One region of the Clostridium neonatale genome, then DNA from elsewhere that is predicted to be linked to it. Evidence: a T-box and tRNA genes for the amino acid it is inferred to sense, from the RefSeq annotation. Region 1 holds a T-box; the other holds one or more tRNA genes.
What was found. The T-box of region 1 lies ahead of thrS (threonine--tRNA ligase). A T-box ahead of a tRNA ligase gene usually reads a tRNA of that ligase, here a tRNA-Thr.
Positions count from the first base shown of each region.

Region 2: it encodes a tRNA-Thr, which carries the amino acid that the T-box ahead of thrS (threonine--tRNA ligase) is inferred to sense. The anticodon was not compared.

Region 1 covers NZ_UICR01000002.1:512,415-522,589, reverse strand. The annotation lists gene gltA (NADPH-dependent glutamate synthase) at 1-949, shown strand, start outside; gene CNEONATNEC86_RS14020 (DUF2798 domain-containing protein) at 1,298-1,780, shown strand; gene CNEONATNEC86_RS14015 (GNAT family N-acetyltransferase) at 1,954-2,421, shown strand; gene CNEONATNEC86_RS14010 (tRNA dihydrouridine synthase) at 2,526-3,485, shown strand; gene CNEONATNEC86_RS14005 (MarR family winged helix-turn-helix transcriptional regulator) at 3,962-4,405, shown strand; gene CNEONATNEC86_RS14000 (pirin family protein) at 4,481-5,362, shown strand; gene CNEONATNEC86_RS13995 (FMN-dependent NADH-azoreductase) at 5,407-6,003, shown strand; T-box leader at 6,510-6,809, shown strand; gene thrS (threonine--tRNA ligase) at 6,938-8,848, shown strand; gene CNEONATNEC86_RS13985 (hypothetical protein) at 9,559-9,822, shown strand.
Region 2 covers NZ_UICR01000001.1:575,899-586,073, forward strand. The annotation lists gene mreB (rod shape-determining protein MreB) at 1-441, shown strand, start outside; gene yyaC (spore protease YyaC) at 525-1,073, opposite strand; gene CNEONATNEC86_RS02770 (hypothetical protein) at 1,175-1,585, shown strand; tRNA gene CNEONATNEC86_RS02775 (tRNA-Tyr) at 1,731-1,815, shown strand; tRNA gene CNEONATNEC86_RS02780 (tRNA-Val) at 1,822-1,897, shown strand; tRNA gene CNEONATNEC86_RS02785 (tRNA-Thr) at 1,916-1,990, shown strand; tRNA gene CNEONATNEC86_RS02790 (tRNA-Tyr) at 1,996-2,080, shown strand; tRNA gene CNEONATNEC86_RS02795 (tRNA-Thr) at 2,124-2,198, shown strand; tRNA gene CNEONATNEC86_RS02800 (tRNA-Tyr) at 2,204-2,288, shown strand; SAM riboswitch class I at 2,475-2,576, shown strand; gene metK (methionine adenosyltransferase) at 2,741-3,916, shown strand; gene recD2 (SF1B family DNA helicase RecD2) at 4,183-6,408, shown strand; gene CNEONATNEC86_RS02815 (hypothetical protein) at 6,429-7,445, shown strand; gene CNEONATNEC86_RS02820 (ComF family protein) at 7,418-8,113, shown strand; gene hpf (ribosome hibernation-promoting factor, HPF/YfiA family) at 8,488-9,021, shown strand; gene secA (preprotein translocase subunit SecA) at 9,366-10,175, shown strand, end outside.

The DNA.
Region 1 (10,175 bases):
AGGTCCATCAGGATTAACTTGCGCTGGAGACTTAGCTAAAATGGGATATGATGTTACTATATTTGAAGCGCTTCATAAAGCAGGAGGAGTTTTAGAATATGGTATCCCAGAATTCAGACTCCCAAAGGAAAAGGTTGTTGCAAAGCAAGTTGAAAACATTAAAAAAATGGGTGTTAAGATAGAAACTAATGTAATAGTAGGTAGAACTATTACTATAGATGAACTATTTGATAATGAAGGATTTAAAGCAGTATTTATAGGTTCTGGTGCAGGTCTTCCAAGATTTATGGGAATTCCAGGAGAAAATGCAAATGGAGTTCTTTCAGCAAATGAATTCTTAACAAGAGTTAATTTAATGAAGGCTGCCGAAGAGGGGTATTCAACTCCAGTTAGGGCAGGTAGAAAAGTTGCAGTAGTTGGTGGCGGAAACGTTGCTATGGATGCTGTAAGAACTGCAGTGAGACTTGGATCAGAAGGACATATAGTTTATAGAAGAGGTGAATCAGAACTTCCAGCAAGAGCAGAAGAAGTACATCATGCTAAAGAAGAAGGCGTAATTTTTGATACATTAACTAATCCAACAGAAATTTTAGTTGATGAAAAGGGATGGGTTAAAGGTATGAAATGCGTTAAAATGGAACTTGGTGAACCAGATGCTTCTGGAAGAAGAAGTCCAATTGAAATCGAAGGGGCAGAATTTACTATGGATGTAGATACTGTAATAATGTCACTTGGTACATCACCAAATCCATTAATATCTTCTACAACAGAAGGTCTTGAAATAAATAAGAGAAGATGTATAATAGCTGAAGAAGAAACTGGACTTACAAGTAAAGAAGGTGTATATGCAGGTGGAGATGCTGTAACAGGTGCAGCTACAGTTATACTTGCAATGGGTGCTGGTAAGAAAGCTGCTACAGCTATTGATGAATACTTACAAGGAAAATAAGTAATATTATTAAATATATCTTTGATAATATTAACATAAAATTTAATTATAAAGTTAAAGGATATAATATATGATTTACTTATGAATAAGTAGATCATATATAGTAGATCTTATAAAAAATTTAAATTACCCATAATCTCAATAATATTAAGATATGGCCTCTATAATTTATGAAAGTAAGTTGTAGAGGCCTTATTATATGTAAATTTAAAATTTTAAAAACAAAATATAGGTCTTAAAATATAAATAATTTAAATATAAATAAAAAAATACTTACACAAACAAAAAATAATATGTATAATAGGGTTTGTCTCGAGATAAATTATTTATTTATAAAGGAGAATTTTAATGCCGCAAAATAAAAGAGAAAGTTTAATTTATACAGTAATGATGTGTTTTTTTATGGTACTTTGGATGAGTATATATAATATTAGCTTACATATGGGAGAAATCTCAGTTGATGTGATAAAGGCTGCGTGGATGGGAATGCCCATTGCTTATGTTTTTGCAATGTTTTGTGATTGGTTTATTGTTTCAGGAGTAGCTAAAATGGTTGCATTTAAATATTTATTAAAGCCTGATAGTTCAACTTTAAGAAAAATTATTACAGTTTCTTCATGCATGGTGATACCTATGGTAATAATTATGTCTATGTATGGAGCTTTAGAAGTAACAATACAATCAGGCGACTGGAGTAATCTATTTATTACTTGGTTAAAGAATATTCCAATAAATTTCATAATGGCATTACCAGTGCAACTTATTGTTGCAGGACCAGTTGTTAGATTTATATTTAGAAAAGTATTTCCAGAAGGAAAAGTTTTAGCATAAAATATTGATATTATAAATAGTGTATATAAATTAGTTAATAAATTTCTGATTTATATACACTATTTTAATTTGCTAGAACTTATAATTTAGGTTGAAAATTATATATATTTGTAGTTCATTAGATATGATGCCTGTTATACTTATATTTATAGCAAAAATTTTTATTTATAATCATGAATAAAGAGGTGTTAAAAGTAGTGAGAGTAGAATATATAAAAGATGATAGAAAAAGATTTTTAGATTTGTTATTGTTAGCAGATGAACAGGAAGATATGATTGATAAATATTTAAATAGAGGAGATATGTTTGCTTTATACGATGATGATTTAAAAGGTATATGTGTAGTAACAAAGGAAGAGGATAGAATATATGAATTAAAAAATATTGCAACATATGAAAAATATCATGGAAAAGGATATGGGAAAAAAATAATTCAATATATATTTGAATACTATAAGGAAAAATGTGATGTTATGTATGTTGGAACAGGAGATAGTCCTCTTACATTACCATTTTATAAAAAATGTGGATTTATTGAATCACATAGAGTTAAGAAGTTTTTCATTGATAATTATGACCATCCAATATTTGAAGGTGGGAAGCAATTGGTTGATATGATATATCTAAAAAAGGAATTATAATTTACTTTTATGTGTAATAGTTTTATATACTATACAAAACTATTATTAATAGATAAAATATATGTGGAATTATTACACAAGATATAATAAGGAGTTTTATAATTATGAAATATTATTTTGCACCACTTGAAGGGGTTACTGGATACATATATAGAAATGCATATCATAATTTATTTGGACAGATTGATAAATACTTTACTCCATTTATTTCACCAACTAGTAATGAAGGATTTACGACAAGGGAATTAAATGATATATTACCAGCACATAATGAAGGACTGCCTATAGTACCTCAAATACTTACCAATAATGCTGAGTATTTTATTCGCATAGTAAATGCCTTAAAGGATTTTGGATATGATGAAATCAATTTAAATTTGGGATGTCCATCAGGTACAGTTGTTGCTAAGCATAAAGGATCAGGATTTCTTTCTGAAAGAGAAGATCTGGATAGATTTTTAGACGAAATATTTTCAAAGTCAGATGCAAAGATATCAATAAAAACAAGAATAGGTAAAGATGATCCAAATGAATTCTATGAATTAATAAAAATATTTAATAAGTATCCCTTAGAAGAGCTTATAGTTCATCCAAGAATACAAAAGGATTTTTATAAGAATAAACCTAATAGGGAAATATTTAAAGCTGCATTATCTTCAAGTGAAAATCCAGTTTGTTATAATGGTGATATTTTTAATTTTAGCCAATATAAAGAATTGATAAGAGAATGTCCAAATTTAGAATGTATTATGCTTGGAAGAGGAATTATTGCAAATCCAGGATTAATAGGAGAAATTAAAAATAATAAAGTGGCTGATAAAGCGACCTTAAAAGCATTTCATGATGCAGTTTATACTGGGTATAAAGGAATTCTTTCAGGAGATAAAAATGTACTATTTAAGATGAAGGAATTTTGGTTCTATATGATACATATGTTTGCAGAAAGTGATAAATATGCAAAGAAGATAAGAAAAGTAAATAGGGCAAATGAATATGAAGCTATTGTATCCATGATGTTTAATGATTTAAATATAGAAGAAAATAATTTAAGAGGATTTAAATAATAAACATTGATTAATATTATAAATGTGAAATATTTTAAATAGATTATATAATTTTAACAGGGATTATATATTAAAAGGCGGGAATGAGTTAATCTGCTTTTTGTTCTTTAGGGAATTATATTATCTTGTATCTGTGGACGGGGTGCCCCCTGATGGTATAAGTTATTTTTGATAATTATTGTAATGAATTAATGTAAGGTTCCTAAAGAACAAAAAAATTATATGCGCCTGGCCTTTTCTTCGGCAAGCTCAGAAAATCCAGAATGCGCTAAAAAAATCGACGGCTCATAAGACTTTTAATTAAAGTTATTGACTGTTAATGTATTTATTTTTTGAGAGGAAAAGGTTACACAGTCGCCTTGGCGATTTTTTTGTAAGGAAAATTATAAATTTATGTTTTTTATATAAATGCACATTCTATATGTAGCTGTGTAAGATGATTTGACAATATCACTAATTAGTGATATATTAAGCTCATGAAAGATATAAAAAAGTTAATTAAAGAAAATGAACTAGATTTATCTACTTTGGTTGTTTTTACAAGAGCAGAACATAAAATTCATAAAAAAGAATACCAGACAATCAAAGAAAGCGGACTTACTCCGGCTCAATTTGGAGTATTAGAAGCTTTATATAATAAAGGTGACTTAAAGATATATGAGTTAATAGAAAAGATATTAACCACATCTGGGAATATAACAGTAGTAATAAAAAATTTAGAAAAGGATGGATTAATTAAAAAAAATGCAGATCCGGAAGATAAGAGATCATGCATAATATCATTGACTCAAAAGGGTAAAGATTTTATAGAGGAAATTTTACCTAAACATATTAAGAATATTAGCAATATTTTTCAAATTTTAAATGACGAAGAGAAAGTTATGCTAAAAAGCATACTTAAAAAATTTAAAAACATATAATTATTTAAGAATAAAAGTAAAAACAAATTTTTAGAATTTTATCACTAATTAGTGATAAATAGAAAAGAGAGTATTATGGAAGATTTAAGAACTATAGAAAAGATATTTAGAGGACCAGAATTTCATATGGTTGGAGATGGATTTAGGGTATCACAATACTTACCAGTAGGAATAAATGACATGAAGCGTTTATCCCCAATGATATTATTAGATTATCATGCACCACATTATTATGAACCATCATCTAATATTCGTGGTGTTGGGGCTCATCCTCATCGTGGCTTTGAGACTGTGACTATTGCTTATGAGGGAAAGGTTGAACATCACGATAATAAAGGAAATCATGGGATTATAGGGCCAGGAGATGTTCAGTGGATGACTGCTGCATCAGGAATTTTGCACAAGGAATATCATGAAAAAGAATTCAATAATAAAGGTGGAACTTTGCATATGATTCAACTTTGGGTTAATTTGCCTAAAGACAAAAAGATGACAGAGCCTAAATATCAAACTTTATTAAAAGAAAATATGGGCATATTAAAGCTTGATAATAATCAAGGAGAAATTAGCATTATATCTGGAGAAGTTAATGGAGTAAAAGGGCCAGCTAGTACATTTACTAAAATAAATCTTTATAATGTAAATTTAAAAAATCATGGAAAGACTATTTTAAGTGAACCAAGCAATTTTAACACAGGAATACTTGTATTAAAAGGTGAAGTTAAAATAAATAATGATACAGAAGCTAAAGAGAAAGATTTTATTTTGTTTGATAATGTACAAGGTAATATTGTAGTTGAGTCAGTAACAGAGGAAAGTCTCTTCATTGTATTAAGTGGAGAACCAATAGATGAACCTATTGCTTCACATGGTCCATTTGTTATGAATACTACAGAAGAAATATATCAAGCTTATGAAGATTTTAGAAATGGTAAGTTTGGAATAGAAGAATTTTAATAATAATATTTATAGATTATATAAAGTTAACAGGAGGAAGAAAAATGAGTAAAGTACTATATATTAAAGCAGACATAAAAAATGAAGGTGAATCAAGAACTTTTAAGGTATCTGATAAATTTGTAGAAGAATATAAAAAGAATAATCCAAAAGATGAAGTAATAGTTTTAGATTTATATGAAGAAGGTATAGACTTCTTAAGACCAGATGATTTAGGAAAATTATTTGCACTTAAAGATGAAGAAAGTAAGAATAACCCAATATTAAAATATGCATATCAATTTGCAGAGGCAGATAAGTATATAATTGCGGCGCCAATGTGGAATTTAAGCATTCCAGCAATATTGAAAGACTATATTGATTATATAAGTGTTACAGGAATAGCATTTAAATACACTGCAGAAGGCCCAGTTGGACTTTTAAAAGATAAAAAGGCAGTATATGTAGTAGCTAGAGGTGGAGATTATACAAACTCACCATATGAAATGGGAGAAAGATATTTAAGAACTATATTAGGATTCTTTGGAATTACAGATATAGAGACTATTTCACTAGAAAATATGGATGTTATTGGTGCTGATGTTCAGGGTAAAATTAATGAGGCAATAAAAAGAGCAAGTTTGATTGCAGAAAATTTTTAATCAGATAATTATAATAAAATAATTAAAATGTTTTCAATCCAAAATATTCATATTGAATAAAGAGAAAAAAGTGATATAATAAAGATACAGTAACCTGAGATGTACGAATAGCTTATTATATTCAACCTACATAATATATTCGGGATTTACAATATACTTATGGATATAGGGCTTCAGTAATTTGTAATTAAGGATTGTCCATAATTGCAGCAGAAGATTATAAGAGGTAAGTTGAGTTTAACCCACCTGCAGGGAGCAGGTATTGAATATGTAAGCAACGGCATGTTGGGTATTGCTTTGAATTTTAACTTTGCTATATAAGTTTATATATTTTTAAAATGTAGGTAAAGTAGAGAAAGAAGCTCAATGAATATAGATGCTTCTTTCTTTATTTTTACTTAAACATAAAAAGCAGTTTTAATTGTATAAAACTATTTACAATTAAAATTAAAAGGAATATAATGCAAATATAAAGTTAAGTGCACATAACTTTAAAGTTAAATATAAAATAAGCAATGAAAGGGAAAAGTATTATAGAGTACAATTTTTAGAGAGAAAATGCCACCGGCTGAGAGCATTTTTAAATATGACTATAAGAAAAACTACCCTGGAGCTATGACTGATTAGCTGAGTATTTAGTGAAATTTTATTACATACAAGAATTTATATAATTTATGCAATAAGAAGTTTCTCTAAATTTGGCGAAATGTCATCGGTTAGTAGAACCGTTAAGAAACAGTTAAGATGAATTGAATTTTTTAATTCAATTTGGGTGGAACCATGGATGTTTAGCATTCGTCCCAAGATTTTTGGGACGAATGCTTTTTTGTTATATTAAAATTAAAAAAATATTATGATTACTAATAATTTTATTAATTATATTTTGAAGTAATGAAAAAAATTGATAATAAATTATTAGAAGGGAGATAGAAAAATGAGTATAAAAGTAAAATTAAATGATGGATCATTAAGAGAAGTTGAAGAAAATTCAAGTGTTTTAGATCTTGCAAATTTAATAAGCAGGAATTTAGGTAAAAATGCAATAGTAGGAGAAGTAAACAATACCCTAGTTGATTTAAGCCATAAGTTAAAAGATAATGATGAGGTAAATATCTTAACAACAGATAATGAAAAAGCTGTTGAAGTGCTTAGACATTCTATCTCTCATATTATGGCTCAAGCTGTAAAGAGACTTTATAAAGATGCAAAACTTGCTATAGGTCCCTCAATAGAAAATGGATTTTATTATGATTTTGATATAGAAAAACCATTAACTACTGAAGATTTAGAAAAAATAGAACAAGAAATGAATAATATCATTAACGAGAACTTAAAGTTTGAAAGAATGGATGTTTTAAGAGAAGAAGCGTTGAATTTAATGGAAGAAAAGAATGAACCATATAAGGTAGAGCTTATTAATGATCTTCCAGAAGGAGAAAAGATATCATTATATAAGCAAGGTGATTATGTTGACCTTTGTAGAGGACCACATATTCCATCAACAAAGTATGTAAAAGCATTTAAGCTTACAAGCGTAGCTGGGGCTTATTGGAGAGGTAATGAAAAGAATAAGATGCTTCAAAGAGTATATGGTGTAGCATTTAAAGATAAAACAAGTCTTGAAACTTATCTTCATAACTTAGAAGAAGCTAAGAAGAGAGATCATAGAAAACTTGGTAAGGAATTAAAGCTATTTACATTTGCAGAAGAAGGACCTGGATTCCCATTCTTCTTACCTAAAGGAGTAATTCTTAAAAATACATTAATTGATTTCTGGAGAAAACTTCATTATGAAGCAGGTTATGTTGAAGTTGAAACACCAATTATGCTTAATAAGAAATTATGGGAAACTTCTGGTCACTGGTATCATTATAAAGAAAACATGTATACTTCAATGATTGATGGAGAAGAATTTGCACTTAAGCCAATGAACTGTCCAGGTGGAATGCTTGTATATAAATCAGAAGCGCATTCATATAGAGATTTTCCAATGAGAGTTGGAGAGCTTGGAAGAGTGCACAGACATGAACTTTCAGGAGCACTTCATGGACTTATGAGAGTAAGAGCATTTACACAAGATGATGCCCACATATTCATGCTTCCAGATCAAATAAAATCAGAAATAAAAGGTGTTGTAGAACTTATTGATAAAGTGTATTCAAAATTTGGATTCAAGTATCATGTGGAATTATCTACAAGGCCAGAAGATTCTATGGGGAGTGATGAAGAATGGAATTTAGCAGAAGATTCTTTAAAAGGTGCTTTAGAAGAATTAAATTTAGATTTTATAGTTAATGAAGGCGATGGAGCTTTTTATGGTCCTAAAATAGATTTTCATCTTGAAGACAGCATAGGCAGAACATGGCAATGTGGAACAATTCAGCTTGACTTCCAGCTTCCTCAAAGATTTGAGTTAGAGTATGTTGGAAGCGATGGGGAAAAGCATAGACCAATAGTTATCCATAGAGTAATTTTCGGAAGTATAGAAAGATTTATAGGAATATTAATAGAACACTTTGCAGGAAAATTCCCAACATGGCTTGCACCAGTTCAAGTAAAAGTATTACCTATATCAGATAAATTCAATGATTATTCAGAACAGATTAAAAATAAATTAGAGAAAAATGGAATAAGAGTTGAAATGGATTATAGAAATGAAAAAATAGGTTATAAAATAAGAGAAGCTAGAAATGAAAGAGTTCCTTATATTATTGTTATTGGTGAAAAGGAAGAAAATGAAAAGAAGATTTCATTACGTAGCAGAAAAAATGGTGATGAAGGAAGCTTAGAGTTAAAAGAATTAATTGATAGAATCAATGATGAAGTTATAAGTAAATCATTATAATATTGTCCAAGATAAATAAATTGTGTAGAATCAGAATTTAGTGTATAATAACCGAAATCCAATATATGATATGCTCGATTGTAGGGAAATTTTAGCTAAAAATTCTAATGACAGAGGCTGTGCCCAAAAATGTTTGCTCCAAAAACAAGTTTTGGACAAACAATTTTGGAACAGCCTCTGCCAAAGAATTTAAAAGCTGAAATTTCCAATACAATACTACGCATATTCATATATTGGATTTCTTTGTTTTCTCCAAAATCATAAATACCTAATTTATTTTAGTTATGATTAATGTTATTTTATTCCTTTAAATATAGTTTCAATTAATGCAGAAAATTATTAAGGCACATATAAAAATTGACCTTAACCCGCATAAAATAAGGAAATTCTTAAGAATTTATATTCTTATATTTATATATTGTTGCCTTCTTAAAAATGATAAAATATTAACTTGTTTAAATAACTATTCTATAATTTAAAAATGTATTTATATAAATATTAATAATGCTGAAAATCTGAGCTTTATTTCGGTGTTGTTCACTAAATTTTAGTTTCATGTATTTTGTTTAAGGTATGTAATGAAGTGTTATGATATAATGAAAGAATATCAAAGATTTTAGCTCACATAATAAAGCTTTGTTTGGGAATTTGGAAATTATAATTAGTTAGATTATTAAGAAATAACTTTTAAAATTAAGAGGTGAATAAGTATGAAAATTAATAAGATTTCTATTGTAGGAATGGGAGATTTGGAGATTTTATTTGGAAATTATTTCGTAGAGAAATTAGGAAAAGATGCAGGTAAAATTGGAAATGAGCTTACCTTTTCTCATTTAGGGCAATTATGTATTGGAATTCCAAAAGAAGAGTATAAAAGGGCTATGTTTAATGATTTGGATGATTTTTTTAATTCTATAAATATTCTGAAGGTTAATGAATATTTATATGATAAGATTAAGGCTATGGAAGAATAATATTAAGTTACTATGATATTATCAAAAATAATTTACACCCTTAAGGGACACCTCGTTCACAGGTTATATCCAAATATAATTTCCTAAAAAATAAAAAAAGCTTGACATTGAGTCAACTCCAAGTGATATGTTATAGAAGGAATAATAAATTTATTTATTAGTATAAGTAGTACTGATGAAAAAGATGAAACCAAAAGCAAATAATTTGTATTTTGATAATCTTATTGAAATTACTTTATATAAAAATATGGCTCAACACTAAAAGCTGTGCTTGACAATATGAAGCAAGAATTTTTTTGAATGTAATAAACGTGCATTGGCATCTTAATTCTGTCGAGAACACATTTTGGTGT
Region 2 (10,175 bases), on a different contig from region 1:
AAATTAATGATTGGCGAGAAAACTGCTGAAGAATTAAAAATAAATATTGGTTCAGCATTTAAAAATGCCAGAAATTTATCATGTATGATGAAAGGTAGAAACTTAGTTACAGGTCTACCAGATGAAGTTGAAATTAATACAGAAGAAATACGACTTGCAATACAAGAGCCAGTGCAAAGTATAGTTGACTGTGTAAAGATCGTTTTAGAAAGAACACCACCGGAATTAGCAGCAGACATTATTGAAAAGGGAATTGTAATGACTGGTGGAGGTTCATTGATTAATGGGTTGGATAAGCTTATTCAATTTAAAACCGGTGTAGCAGTGACAGTTGCAGAAGGGGCAGAAGAATGTGTTGTTAATGGATCAGGAGAAGTATTAGGGTATTTAGATAGATTAGATAGAGAAGTAAATTCACAACAAATAGTTCTTATAGAATAAAACATCGAGAGATTTTCTTTTTATTGAAAATCTCTCGATGCTTTTTATAAAATTAAAAAAGTAATTAAAGCTTAGGTATTAATTCAAATGTCTAGCGAAAGCTTAGGAAATAAATCATTATTTAAATTATAAGCATTAATTAATGATCTAGATATAATCTTTGCCATATCCATAATAAAAGATAATCGGATGCTTCTAGAAAAGAATAAATCAGAATTTTCGCTAGAATCTACAATACCTATTACAGAAGCCATACCTACTTCGGGAAGCTCTTTTCCTACTCCTTTTCCAGGATGAATAGCATAGTCTCTAATGCGAATTTCACCTATATCATCTTGATTTCCAAGACATGCATCTATACCTATGATATTAGCAGTTGGATGAAGTTCTTTTATTTTATTTAAACGTTCATCTATATTTAGTGCGTGGATTGGTTCTGATAATGTCCCGTATACTGGCAATGGAAAGAAATTTTCAGTTAATATTGAACCAACTAATGGACCAAGGCAATCACCTATGCATTTATCAGTGCCAATACAAACAATTATTGTATTAGAATTAATGTATTTTTCTAATTCATGAGATAGCTTGTATGAAAAGCTTTTGGAACTATGGTTATTATCTAAATTCATTAAAGGCATCCCTCCTTATAGAATATGTATATTTAGGAAAATGAAAAAATAGTATATAAAAATAAATAAATGGCAATAAATACTAATGTAAGGAGGAGAAAATGAAAAAAATTATTATATTTATAATATTTACACTTACTTTAATAATGAACATGTCTATAGCATTATTTTGGAATCCAGATATAGATAATAAAAAAGATGATCCAATGCAAAGCACTGAAGTATTTAGTGATACAAGATCTTTGTGCAAAGTTGATGATGTAATTCTGTTAGAAGAACTAGATAATAGTCAATCAAAGGAACTTGATAGTATACTTTCACCATTATCAACATTTGAAATAGAGTTAGTAAAAGAAGAGCTTAATACATGTAGTGAAGATGAAATCATAAAAGCGTTCAGAAAATTAAAAAGGAGATTGCCTGAAAGCGAATATAAAAAAATAGAAGAAATATTAAGTCCGCTTATAGATATTGAAGAACTTAATTCTATACTAAAAAATAAATATGTTTAGTGTATTAAAATGAAGAAATAAAGAGTAAATAGAATATATAGCGATATAATTTATCTAAATAAGCATATATGAGAGTTGAAATATAAGTACTTTGAATATATACTAACTATTGTTGATGTGAACAAAAACACCAACAAAACTTAATGGAGGAATTCCCGAGTGGCCAAAGGGGGCAGACTGTAAATCTGTTGCGTCTCGCTTCGATGGTTCGAATCCATCTTCCTCCACCATTAGATGGGCGCATAGCTCAGCTGGGAGAGCACCTGCCTTACAAGCAGGGGGTCACAGGTTCGAGCCCTGTTGTGCCCACCATCTAAAAAATATAAATATGCTGGCATGGCTCAACGGTAGAGCAGCTGACTTGTAATCAGCAGGTTGTAGGTTCGATTCCTATTGCCAGCTCCAATTGTGGAGGAATTCCCGAGTGGCCAAAGGGGGCAGACTGTAAATCTGTTGCGTCTCGCTTCGATGGTTCGAATCCATCTTCCTCCACCATTTAAACCAAATATTTATATTATAACAATTAAATAAGAAATATGCTGGCATGGCTCAACGGTAGAGCAGCTGACTTGTAATCAGCAGGTTGTAGGTTCGATTCCTATTGCCAGCTCCAATTAAGGAGGAATTCCCGAGTGGCCAAAGGGGGCAGACTGTAAATCTGTTGCGTCTCGCTTCGATGGTTCGAATCCATCTTCCTCCACCAAAACTCAGAATTATTATTCTGAGTTTTTTATTTTATCTTGAAATAAAAGTTGAAAAGTAAATAGTTGTATCAATTTATGCATGAATAGAATATATTATAGATTATATGATATATTATGTTTATTGTATAATATTGACCATAAAAATATTATGTGGTAGAATAAATTACGAAAATAAAATATTGTTACTCTTATCAAGAGAGGTGGAGGGATAGGGCCCAGTGAAACCCGGCAACCTGTTTAATTACAAGGTGCCAATTCCTGTAGAAAGATTTTCTACAAGATAAGAAAGTATTGTGTAATCGCGCTCTTCTTATCGAAGAGTTTTTTTATTGCATATAAAAGGTATTTCTTTTAAGACAGTATAAAAAATATTAAGAAGTGTGAGATTTTTCACTTTTACTCGAATTATTTCATGATTAAAGATAAGGAGTACAAGCGGAAGGAGAAAAATATGAGAAGATTATTTACATCAGAATCAGTTACAGAAGGTCATCCAGATAAAATGTGTGATCAAATTTCAGATGGCGTATTAGACGCAATTTTAGCACAAGATCCAAATGCTAGAGTAGCATGTGAAACATGTACAACAACAGGAATGGTTATGGTAATGGGAGAGATATCAACAAATTGTTATGTTGATATTCCTAAAGTAGTTAGAGAAACTGTTAGAGAAATTGGATATGATAGAGCTAAATACGGATTTGATTGCGATACTTGTTCTGTTATGACAACAATAGATGAACAATCAGCAGATATTGCTATGGGTGTTGATGAAGCTTTAGAATCAAGAAAAGGTGAGAAAGATGAGGTTGAAGCAGTAGGTGCTGGAGACCAAGGAATGATGTTTGGTTTTGCTACAAATGAAACTGATGCATATATGCCGTTACCAATTCATATGGCTCATAGATTATCAAGAAGACTTACTGAAGTAAGGAAAGATGGTACATTAGGCTATTTAAGGCCTGATGGTAAGACACAAGTAACAGTTGAATATGAAGATGAAAAACCAAAGAGAATAGATACAATAGTAATATCTACTCAACATGATGAGCATGTTACATTAGAACAAATAGAAAAGGATCTTAAAGAACATGTTATTAAAGCAGTAGTACCACAAGAATTATTAGATGATAAAACAAGATATTTTATAAATCCAACTGGAAGATTTGTTGTTGGTGGACCACAAGGTGACTCTGGATTAACTGGAAGAAAGATTATAGTAGATACTTATGGTGGATATGGTAGACATGGTGGTGGAGCATTCTCAGGAAAAGATCCAACAAAAGTTGATAGATCTGCTGCTTATGCTGCAAGATGGGTTGCGAAAAACTTAGTGGCTGCTGGATTAGCTGATAAGCTTGAAATACAATTAGCTTACGCTATTGGAGTTGCTAAACCAGTATCAATAACTGTTGATACTTTTGGAACAGGAAAACTATCAGATGATAAAATAGTTGAAATAGTTGAAAAGGTATTTGATTTAAGACCAGGAGCTATAATAAGAGATCTTGATTTAAGAAGACCTATATATAAGCAAACAGCTGCTTATGGCCACTTTGGCAGAACAGATCTTAATCTGCCATGGGAACAATTAAATAAGGTAGAAGAAATCAAAAAATATATTTAGTATTTATAGAAGCAGGAAGTTTTAATTAATTTCCTGCTTTTTTAAAATTTAAAATATGTGACAATCGTTTATAAACATTGACTTAAATTAGAAATATATATTTTGAGAATATGGATATAAAAGAATATAGGATGATATATTCCTGTACTTATATAATAGAAGAGAAGTATTCAATAAATAGTATAAAATTATAAATTAAACTTATGATATAATTAAAATAATATAAAGAGAAGTATAAGTTTAAATCATAGTTTGGAGAGATAGTAGTGGAAGTTCTTAATGGTTTTGTTGAAAATATTGTTTTTAAAAGTGAAGAAACAGGATATGTTGTATGCAGGATTAGAGCTGATAAAAATTTAGTTAGCGCTGTTGGTACAGTACCTTTTATAAAGGAAGGTCAAAATGTAAAGTTAACTGGATACTGGACAGTGCATAAACAATTTGGTAATCAATTTAATATTCAAGACTACGAAGAAATTCTTCCAAACTCAATTGATGGGATTGAAAAATATTTAAGCGCAGGTGTGATTCATGGAATAGGTCCTATAACTGCTAAGAAGATAATAGAAAAGTTTGGAGAAGAAACTTTAGATATAATGGAAAACCATATAGAGAGACTCATGGAGATAGAGGGAATTGGAGAAAAGAAATTTCAAATAATATATGAATCATATATTGAGCAGCAAGGTTTAAAAGATATAATTTTATATTTTAGCAAACATGGTGTTACAAGTAATCAATGTGTGAAAATATATAAGAAATTTGGACCAAATGCTAAATATATTGTATCTGAGAATCCTTATATACTTTGTGAAGAAATATCAGGAATTGGTTTTAAAACAGCAGATAGGATAGCTATGAGTATAGGTATAAAAAATGATTCTGATTTTAGAATTCAAAGTGGAATAAAATATGTTATGAATCAGTTTTGTGCCTTAGGAAATACCTTTATGCCAAAAGCTAATATAATAGAGGAATGTAAGAAAAATATAATGGTACCAGAAGAACTTATAGAAAAAAATTTATATGATATGTCTGCTAAGCAGAAAATAGTTATAGAAAAGATAAATGATACAGAAATGGGATTTTTATTGCCATACTACTATTGTGAGCTTGGCGTTACTCAGAAAATTATTACTCTTGGATTACAAGAAACTCAAACTATCAATTCTGATATAAACTTTGAAATAGGGGTATTTGAAAAAGAGCAAAAAATAAAATTTGCAGAATCACAAAAAGAAGCTATAATTGGAGCATTTAATAGTGGAATAGAAATAATAACAGGTGGACCAGGAACAGGTAAAACAACGATAATAAAAGCTATCATTCACATATATGAGAATAATGGAATGAGAGTGCTTCTAGGAGCACCTACAGGAAGAGCAGCAAAGAGAATGACAGAGTCTACAGGAAGAGAAGCGAAGACAATTCATAGGCTTCTTGAAATGGGAGTATCTGATGAAGACGAATCTGTTTTTGAAAAAGGTGAGTCATCACCATTAGACTGTGATGTTATCATTATTGATGAGGCATCTATGATTGATATAATGCTTATGCACAATCTATTAAAGGCTATAAAGCTTGGTACACGATTAATAATTGTAGGCGATGTTGATCAATTACCATCTGTAGCGCCAGGAAATGTATTAAGAGATTTAATAGAGAGTGAATATATTAAGGTAGTACGTTTGAAGGAAATATTCAGACAAGGAAATGAAAGCTTAATAGTTGTTAATGCTCATAGGATAAACGAAGGTGAAATGCCAATATTAAACCAAAAAGATAAGGATTTTTTCTTTATAAATCAGGAGAATATAGATAACATTTTAACTACAATTATAGATTTAATGAAGAGGCGTCTTCCTAAATTTAATACAGAGTGGGATGTATTAAAAGACATGCAAGTACTTACACCTATGAGAAAAGGAGTGTTGGGGGTAATTAATCTTAATGAAAGATTACAAGAAGTGTTTAATCCCCCTAATCCAAATAAAAAAGAAATAAAGTCTAGAGATATAATTTTTAGAGAAGGCGATAAGATTATGCAGACTAAAAATAATTATTCGCTAAAATGGATCAGAATTGGTGGATTTGGAGAAGACGAGGGTGTTGGTGTGTTTAATGGTGATTTAGGATTTATTCAAAATATTGATGAAGAAAAGAAGAATTTAACAATAATTTTTGATGATGAAAGAAAAGTGTTTTATGATTTTAACTTTTTGGATGAACTAGATCTAGCTTATGCGACTACTATTCATAAAAGTCAAGGTAGTGAATTTAAGGTTGTAATAATTCCGGCATTTATGGGATCACCTTTTCTCATGAATAGAAATCTGTTATATACAGGTATAACAAGAGCAAAACAGTTAGTTGTAGTAGTTGGTTTTCAAAAGGCACTTTTATATATGATAAATAACACTAATAGTATGGAAAGATATTCAGCGCTTCAATATCGAATTAGAGATATAATAAATGATAATGTCATAGAGTAAATAGATGGAAGGAGATATTTATGGGGGTAGTATGTAAAGTTAAAGAAGAAAATCTAAAATATGCAGTAGATAAAATTAACTATTGGTATAGAAAGAATATAAAGTATCTAACTATAATTACAGTTCCATTTAATACTTCATGTATTTTTTGTGATATTATAAATACAATTTCAAATAGTAATAAAAAAATATTATATGTTTGGGGAAAAGGTGTTGAGAATAGGGAACTAATAGCAGCAATTAGAGAAAAAAACTCAACAATAACTCATTCTTTTATTGAAAGAGGTAGTAGTTCATCTGATATTACATTTATTAACTATAAAAATATAGCATATATAGAAGGCGAATATGAATTAGTTATCCTTGACGATATAACATACTTTTCTAATTTAAATGGAACTATAATAAGAGAATTGTTAGAATTTTGCAGTAACATGGGAAATAAGATTATAGCTTACTGCATAGAAAAGATATCTCTTATAGGTGAGAAAATTGAATTAGCTGCTTATAACTATGAACAACCATTTGTTGAACCAAGGATAATAACTACAAGGATAAATTTAAATACAGATATACCATATACATTATATGATTATTTAAAATGGTTCAAAGATAGTAAACATAAGGTTGCGATTTATGTTCCAGATAAGGAAAAACTTGATTCTGTATATGAATATTTTATAAAAAAATTAAAAATAAAAGATGTTAAGATAATAAAAGCTAATAAAATAGAAGAAATAAAAAAGTGTGAGAGAGTATCAAAAATTAAGGATAAGGCAATATTCATAATAACAAATAAGATAGAGGAGTTACTTGAATACTGCTATATGGATGATGCTGTTGTTTTATTTAGTGAAGATCAAAAATATACATACAAGAAGATCTTATATATATGTGGACAAATGAGAAGTGTCAATCTTACTTTACCAGAGGTTTTGCTTGTGTGTAATGAAGTTTCTGAAGATATTGAGAAAGCGAAAGATATGGCAAGAGATTTCAATAAAAAAGTATGGGAAAAGAAATTGAGAGAATTATAAAAAAATCTAAAATGCATATTAAATTAATTCGAAAAATGGTAAATGTATTTTTAGAATCCTTATTAGAATTAATATATCCAAGTGAAAATTATTGTATAATATGTAAAGCAGAAGATTGTCATAAGATATGCTTATCATGTTTAAAAAGCATTAAGAAAATTAATATAATAGATTCAGATATAAGTAGTTATGGATATTATGGCGGTGTTTTGAAGCAGCTGATATTAAATTTAAAATACAAAAAGGATTTTTCAGCTGGCGATATACTATCGGATTTTCTATCAGATTATATTAAAGATAATATAGAATATGATAATTACATGTTGTCCTATATTCCACTTTCGAAGAAATCCAAGAAGAAAAGAGGATTTAATCAGTGTGAATATATAGCAAAAAAAGTATCTGAGAAGCTAAATATAGAAGCTGTTGAAATTTTAATCAAGTACAAAGATACAGCAGAACAAAAGACGCTTAATAAGCATGAACGTAGTGAAAATATAAAGGGCGCATTTAAAGTAAAGAAAGGAATTAATGTGATTGACTGTAATATTATACTTATAGATGATGTAACCACTACTGGAAGCACAATGATTGAGGCTTATAAAATACTACAAGAAAATTCGGCAAAAAGTATAAAACTCTTGACCTTAGCTAAAAGTGCTATATAATAATAATGTAAAGCTAGGTTTGTGGTTGAAAGTCGATGCTAGTCGCAGGCAAAACGATCCACGTAATTTAGGTAAAATACCTAAGGAGCATGGTGCGGTATAGAAGTAAGTCCTGCCAACTTTTATGTTGAGAGGGTTAGTAGTGAGGAATTAATTTTTAGTAGCAAAAGCTCCAGCAGGCGAGTGTGGGGTCAAAAACCAGGTCAACTAGCTTTACTTTATTTTTAGAATAAATTATCTGAATTTACTGAAAATTCTCTTGTTTACTTTAGAAAAGAGTGGTAAAATATATTTAAGTTAACAAGTTAAATATATTTTAAAATTTAAAATATACTTTTAACAAACTTTTTTCATATTAGAGAGGGGCTGAATTTATGAAAGTCACAGTTATAGCAAAAAATATTGAGTTAACAGCTGCATTAAAGGAGATAGTTGAAAAGAAAATAAGTAAACTTGGAAAATATTTTGATTCTAATGTGGATGCGAGAGCTACATTAAGTGTTCAAAAGAATAGACATATAATAGAAGTTACTATACCTTTTAATGGAATAATTCTAAGAGGAGAAGAAGCAACCTCAGATATGTATAAGTCTCTAGATTTAGTTGAAGAAAAGTTAGAAAGACAAATAAGAAAGCAAAAAACAAGATTAGCAAGAAGAAATAATGGTTCATTTAAGTTTGCAGAACTAAATGATCCAGCTAGTAAGATTAATGAAGAAGACGAAGGAAAGTTAGTAAAAGTTAAAAAATTTGGGGTAAAACCAATGAATTCAGAAGAGGCAATACTTCAAATGGATCTATTAGGACATAACTTCTTTGTATTCCAAGATGCAGATACCAGTAAAGTCAATGTTGTATATAAAAGAAAAGATGGAGATTATGGTTTATTAGAACCGGAATTTATATAATGTAAATGTAGTCTATCCTAGGAGTTAGGATAGACTTTTTATGTTTTACAAATAAAAATTATTATAATATTAAAAATAAATTACTATAATATATGAAATTTTTAAAATAAGATTAAAACTGTCACAATATATACATAATTTTAATGTAACATTAAAATAAGGACTAAAATAACAATTTGATTATTGTATATTATTAAGAATATTTTAATAATAAGATATATTTAATATAAAAATGTATACTTTTATTGAAACTTATGTAATCTAAATGGTATAATTTAAGAATGCGTAAGTTATATAAAGCTTTTTTTAATGCAAAATATATATAATTTTGAAAGGATGACATTATGGGATTTTTAGAAGCCGTATTTGGAACATATAGTGATAGGGAAGTAAAAAGATTACAACCTATTATCAAAAAAATAAATAGTTTAGAGGAATCTATTAAGAGTCTTTCAGATGATGAATTAAAAGCAAAAACTGATGAATTCAAGGAAAGATTAAGCAATGGAGAAACTTTAGATGATATTTTACCAGAAGCTTTTGCAGTTGTTAGAGAAGGATCTGTCAGAGTTTTAGGAATGAGACATTATGATGAACAGCTTATGGGTGGTATCGTACTTCACCAAGGAAGAATATCAGAAATGAAAACAGGTGAAGGTAAAACATTAGTTGCTACGGCGCCAGTATACTTAAATGCATTAAGCGGTGAAGGTGTTCATGTAGTAACAGTAAATGATTATCTTGCTAAAAGAGATGCTGAGCAGATGGGAGAGCTATATGGTTTCTTGGGTTTAAAGACTGGGGTTATTGTTCATGAATTAAATAATGAGCAAAGAAGAGAATCATATGCAGCTGATATAACATATGGAACAAATAATGAATTTGGTTTTGACTACTTAAGAGATAACATGGTTGTATATAAAAATGATAGGGTACAAAGACCATTAAATTTTGCAGTTGTTGATGAAGTTGACTCAATCTTAATTGATGAAGCTAGAACTCCACTTATAATCTCAGGTCAAGGAGATAAATCTACAGAGTTCTATAAAGTTGCAGATTTCTTTGCAAAAAAATTAAAGGAAGAAGTTGACTTTACTAAAGATGAAAAAGCTAATGCAGTTATGTTAACTGAGGAAGGTGTAAAGAAAGCAGAA